Regions from separate parts of the Paenibacillus sp. FSL R5-0636 genome, predicted to be linked through region 2. Evidence: predicted binding sites of a transcription regulator. Region 2 holds the regulator's gene; the other holds the start of a gene.
The links. The regulator NrdR, encoded in region 2, represses ribonucleotide reductase genes. The targets are predictions, from matches to a motif close to AACACNATATATNGTGTT.
Positions count from the first base shown of each region.

Region 1: a site for NrdR is predicted at 1,449-1,466, ahead of MKX34_RS10995 (adenosylcobalamin-dependent ribonucleoside-diphosphate reductase). Genes of this name have one in related genera too.

Region 1 covers NZ_CP150232.1:2,492,369-2,495,563, reverse strand. Annotated here, with positions in the region: gene MKX34_RS10995 (adenosylcobalamin-dependent ribonucleoside-diphosphate reductase) at 1-1,294, opposite strand, end outside; gene MKX34_RS10990 (SNF2-related protein) at 1,681-3,195, shown strand, end outside.
Region 2 covers NZ_CP150232.1:2,183,536-2,186,730, forward strand. Annotated here, with positions in the region: gene coaE (dephospho-CoA kinase) at 1-488, shown strand, start outside; gene MKX34_RS09455 (lytic transglycosylase domain-containing protein) at 485-1,048, shown strand; gene MKX34_RS09460 (alpha/beta-type small acid-soluble spore protein) at 1,133-1,351, opposite strand; gene nrdR (transcriptional regulator NrdR) at 1,515-1,991, shown strand; tRNA gene MKX34_RS09470 (tRNA-Ala) at 2,243-2,318, shown strand; tRNA gene MKX34_RS09475 (tRNA-Lys) at 2,329-2,401, shown strand; gene MKX34_RS09480 (MarR family transcriptional regulator) at 2,693-3,151, opposite strand.

The sequences.
Region 1 (3,195 bases), 310 kb from region 2:
TTCCGAGACCCACGCGGCGTTCCTTTTTCTGATTCGCTTCATTTTCCGGGAAATGATAAGGTGTTTTATCAATTACATTGTCCAGAAAACGGACCGAATAACGTGTTGTAGTCGCAAGATCTTCCCAATCTACATCATGATTTTTCTCATCGTAGAACTTGGACAGGTTCACCGCAGACAGATTGCAGACTCCCCAGCCTGGCAGGCCTTGCTCTCCACACGGATTCGTACAAATAATCGGGTTGAAATACCAGCTGTTAGACATCTGGTTATAGTATTCCATGAATACGACGCCCGGCTCAGCGGATTTCCATGCTGATTCAATGATCGTATGCCACACGTCACGCGCTTTTACGGTGCGATAATGGATAACGTTTTTGCCGGCAGCTTTCCACTTGTCGAGATCGCCATCCCACATTTCGTTATATTCAGGATCGGTTGTATCCGGGAATACGAGATCCCAGTCCAGATCTTCTTTTACAGCCTTCATAAAACCATTGCTCACACATACCGAAAGGTTAGCATTAGTGACTTGGCCCATCGTTTGCTTCACGGTAATGAAGTCCTCAACATCGGGATGCCAGTCATTAATCATTAGCATGAGCGCACCACGACGACTGCCGCCTTGCTCAATAAGCCCCGTAGTATAACTAAACAAACCGCCCCAAGATACGGAACCACTGGATGAACCATTAACCCCTCTAACAATCGCACGACGAGGACGCAATGAAGACAGGTTAATGCCCACACCGCCACCACGGGCCATAATCTCCGTCATTTCAGACAATGTCTGCATGATGCCGCCACGGCTGTCTTTTGGAGAGGGAATCACATAACAGTTGAACAATGTTAATTCTTCACTAGCACCTGCACCAGCCGCAATACGTCCACCCGGTACAAGCTTCCAATCATCCAGGATTGAACGGAATTTGCCTGCCCATTCCGCTTGAAGCTCAGGTGTCTTCTCTACAGAAGCCATCGCTGTGGATAGACGGTCCCACATTTCCTCAGGAGTTTTTTCTATATTAAGGGTCAACTTTTCAACATCCGATTTCACAAGCTCGCCACTACGTGTCTTTACAGTTACGATTCGACCACTACGCTCCACAATTTCTCCGACTTCCTTAGTTGGAAACTTCGGATCATCTTTGGTCAGCACCAATACAACATCGCCTACTTTAGCATTGTTGCTGTCTGCATCCTTCCAAGCATAACGATCCAAAAATATTTTTTCACTTAGCCCTTCAAGGCGTTGCTTACGTTCCACTTTACTCAATAAAAAAACCTCCCGCATGTGTAGTAGATATTAGTTTCCGGTCCAAGGTATGGGCCCACAACAAAAACTCCCTTACCATCCTCCACTGCTTAACAGGTGTATGTAGGAAGCTCATCTTGTCAATAACAAATACCAGCTAAGCACTCTATAAAAAATACATTTTCAAGCTTTTGTCACAATATATTGTGTGCGTCAGCTTTTAAACTATACCACATATTGTATCGAAGGTCTTATTCGAAAATAGAGTCAAGTTGCCGAATTATCGCAAACGTTGCTGCTTTTTCTCGCTCTTGCTCTCTTTTTTAAAGGCTATCGTGAAAAATAAGAGGTTATGAATTCTCTCGTTTACGAGCATACTACTCTTACGAATGGTGATATAAATCCGAGCTTGAGGAGGCTGCATTATGACGCAATTATTCCGTAATTCTCTACCCCAGCAAGGGGGAACACCCGCGCCGATACTGCCTGTTCCTCTTTCTTTTGACCGGAATTGGTTGCAAGATCTGGAGCTCAAACTGGAAAAGGGCGGCCCATGGGGAGACTACCGTTTATCTAAGCTTGCCGTACAAGGAGAGGAAACAGGTCTAGTAACGAGCTTCGATGAGCTGCAATGTATGAAGCATTTATCCGGCTTGTCCCCTCTTCCCCATCAGCTGGATACAGCGCATAAGGTTCTGTTCGAAATGTCAGGCCGCGCGATTCTTGCAGATGAGGTTGGACTGGGCAAGACCATTGAAGCAGGACTGGTGCTCAAAGAATATCTCGTACGCGGTCTTGTCTCCAAAGTGCTTATTCTCGTACCTGCTTCTCTAGTATTGCAATGGGTTCGTGAGCTGAATGCGAAATTCGGCATCACTGCTGTCGCTCAGAAAAAAGCCTATTCTTGGGGTAACGCCATAGTCGTCGCATCGATGGATACCGCCAAACGCGATCCGCATAAGGAAATCCTGCTGGAAAATGAATACGATATGTTGATCATTGATGAAGCTCACAAGCTGAAGAATAAAAAATCGACCAATTATCTATTTGTACAGCAATTACGCAAAAAATATTGCCTGCTGCTCACCGCGACTCCCGTTCAGAATGATCTGGGCGAACTCTTTAATCTGATCACTATACTGAAGCCGGGGCAACTTGGAAATCAGGGCGATTTTTCCTCGAATTTCGTGGTTGATAAACGCCAGCCCAAGAATGAAGGTCAACTGCGGGACGAGCTTTCGAAGGTCATGATCCGCAATCGCCGTGGTGAAGGTCCAGTTAATTTCACGAAACGAAAAGTCCGTAATATTCCCTTAGTTCTCTCCCAAGAAGAGAAAGATTTGTATAACAGTGTTACTTCCTTTGTCAAAGACCAGTATCAGGAATCCGGCGGCAATCTTAGCAGCATGCTTTCTCTGGTAACCCTTCAACGTGAGGTGTGCAGCAGCCGGGATGCCGTCTTTATCACTTTAGTTAATTTGATCAAAAAGCTGCCTACGGATTCACCAAAAAGAGACCGGATGATGGAGCTACTACAAACCCTCCGTACTGTTAAAACAAACACTAAAGCTGAAACAACCTTAGCACTCATTCAAGAAATGAATGAAAAGGTCATCGTCTTCACGGAATATCGCGCAACTCAAGAATATTTACTGCAGTATTTCCGTGAACATGGGCTGATGTGTGTCTCTTATTCCGGCGGGATGAACCGTGGTAAAAAAGATTGGATGATGGATCTTTTCCGCGGCCGGGCTCAAGTTATGATTGCTACGGAAGCCGGTGGTGAAGGGATAAACCTGCAATTTTGCCACCATATGATCAACTTTGATCTGCCTTGGAATCCCATGCGCGTGGAGCAGCGTATCGGCCGTGTCCACCGGTTAGGGCAAGAAAATGACGTAGTGATCTACAACTTGTCTACGCAAGGCACGATTGAAGAA
Region 2 (3,195 bases):
TTATGCTTCCCGGGCATGAAGTGTTGGCTGCTGCTGCTAAGCAATTCGGAAAAGAGATCCTTTTTCCGGATGGAACACTGAATAGGGCCAAATTAGGTGAAATCGTCTTTCAAGATCCGGTGGCCCTGCAAACCTTGAACAATTTGACGCATCCTGCCATCCGGCAGGAGATCAAAGACCGTATGTACAGCATGGAGCAGGAAGAGCCGAAGCGGCTTATTATTGTGGATATTCCGCTTCTTTTTGAATCAGGGCTTGAGACCCTGTTCCATGAGATTGTAGTAGTCTACGTTCCCCGTGAAATGCAAATTGCTCGATTAATGGAACGTAATAGGCTCTCTTTAGAAGAAGCAGAAGCGCGATTGAATGCACAGATGGATATTGAACAGAAACGTAATAAAGCGGACTACATCATCGACAACAGTGGCGATCTTGCGTACACTGAGCAACAGGTTGCTGTTTTTTGGGACAGGCTGGGTTTATCATGAAATGGTTACGTAAAAAAAGAGTACTGCTTCTGCTATTTGTTGGTTTTACGGCAATATTGTTTCTGAGTACAAACTGGATGTCGTGGTTTTATCCCATCCATTTTAAAGACGAGATTCGCAAGCACAGCATCACTTATGAGATAGACCCGTTTCTTGTAACCGCGATTATTCGTGTAGAAACGAACTTTAAAACTGGACGAGAATCCAAAAAAGGCGCACTAGGGCTGATGCAGCTTATGCCGGATACCGCGAAGTGGGCGCTGGAAAAGGCCAAGCTTCCAAACGTATCTATGGAAGAACTCAAGCATGAGCCTTCGGCTAATATTGAACTGGGTACATGGTATCTTTCAACTTTATCCCGTCAGTTCGAAGGCAAACGTACAGCAATTATCGCAGCTTATAATGCTGGGCCGGGAAAAGTTCAACGCTGGTTGGACGAAGGGATCTGGGATGGGACAGATGCAACCATTAAAGATATTCCCATTGGTGAAACCAGGCATTATGTACAGCGCGTTAATTATTACTATGATCAGTACACGGACATTTACAAAGAATTTTAATTTCTGCCGCGTTATGTATAAAAAGAAGTATTAAACGACTTGTAGGTCGTTTAATACTTCTTCAAAAAGCTTATGTTGGTCAGGTTATTTGTATTGACCTGCCAGTTGTTGTTCTGCCAGGGTTACAAGACGTTTAGTGATGTAACCACCGATCGAACCATTTTCATAAGAAGTTTTATTGCCTTGGTAACCATCTGGGGAAAGCGTGATTCCTAGTTCTTGGGCAACTTCGTATTTAAGTTGTTCCAAGGCACCGCGGGAATTTGGAGCTACAAGGTTATTGGAGTTGTTGCTTTGGCTCATTGCTGTTCACCTCCTCTGTTGGTAACTGTATTATGTGCCGGACTTGCCATTATCATTACAAGAAAAAAACGGTGATTTCTGGAAATAATAAAAAAGCCGTTCAAAAGCCGGATTTATAACGTTCCGGGACCAAACCATTATGTATTAGGAAGTGATGAAGCTTATGAAATGCCCTTACTGTGATCACACAAATACTAAAGTGCTGGACTCGCGACCAGCGAATGAAAATAAGTCAATCCGTCGTAGGCGTGAATGTGAGCGTTGCAGCAAACGTTTCACTACTTTTGAAATGATTGAAGAGACGCCACTGATTGTAATTAAAAAAGACGGCAGCCGTGAGGAATTCAGTCGTGATAAAATACTCCGCGGTCTCATCCGTGCTTGTGAGAAACGGCCGGTTTCTGTGGAACGTCTAGAAAAGATCGTGTCCGAGGTTGAGAAATCTTTGCGCGGCATCGCCGTGGCTGAAGTGGAAAGCCAACAGATTGGTGAATTCGTAATGGAGCAGCTCTACCCAGTAGATGAAGTGGCTTACGTTCGTTTTGCGTCCGTATATCGCCAGTTCAAGGATATTAACATGTTCATGAAGGAACTCAAGGGGCTGCTGTCCAAGAGTACGGGAGAATTAGAGGGATTATAGGGTTTTGCCCAGTTAGGGCGTTACAGCCAGTCCTAGGGTCTGCTAGGAGTGCTTCTACTGGTTTGTTTCCTCTAAGTTCTCAGCGGGGAATTTGAGTGGAAAAATGAATTTTAAAAAAAGTGTTGACATAGAGGGCGATTTTTTATATTATATAGAAGTCGCCTACGACGCTTGAGTTTATCGGAACAACTCAATTACGACCAAACTAAAATTAAAAAATGTGTGGTTACATACATCTGAAATTTCAGTTTGGGGCCATAGCTCAGCTGGGAGAGCGCATCGCTGGCAGCGATGAGGTCAGGGGTTCGATCCCCCTTGGCTCCACCAAACATCATATGGACTCTTAGCTCAGTTGGTAGAGCAGTAGACTCTTAATCTATTTGTCCAGGGTTCGAGCCCCTGAGAGTCCATCTTAAAGAAACGGCAGAAATGCCGTTTTTTTGTTGTTTGGGGAGTGAGTGACTTTTTATTTGGTTTTGATCGTGGTATAGTTTGGGTAGATAAAAGCGGCTTCGGAAGTTTAGTCAGGAAATAGACCGCATTCCTTTGCGAGAGGGCGGTCTATTTCTTTTTGAGGTAGTTGAGCAATGCAATAATGAACATGCCGAAGATGAATATCAGTGACAATTGTTGGCTCTAATTAAAGACAATCCATATCTAAAGAAACAGCAAGATGCTGTTTCTTTTTTTGTTCCCATTTATTAATTATCATTAAATCCATTAAACTCCTGAAGCATTTCGATAAATGTCTCAAGCTGTTGATTATCCCATTGGGCTATGCGCTCATAAAATATGAACTCCTTATCCTGTAACGCGTCAAAGGTTTTTTGCCGTCCAAGATCAGTGAGAGTAAGAAGTATAGCTCGACGATCGTTAGGGGAGTCTTCCCTTTTGATATAACCCAAATTCTCGAGTTGCTTGATGAGACGGCTGACTGAACTACGATCCATAGCCGTAGATTCTGCCAATACAGAGGCACTTGTTGGACCATAGGAGTACAGCCAACGAACTATATGGAAAGCAGCAGGTTGTACAGATGAATCGAAAGCGGCAGCAGTTCTGACATTTAGGGCATGCGAAGCGCTAATAAGGGCACTAATTTGTCCACCTAGCTTCAGTTCTAATTGTCCTCTCGACGTGTCTTTACGTTCAGTATTCATTGTTTTAACCACCTAACCTTGTATTTTAAAGTCATCAAACATCT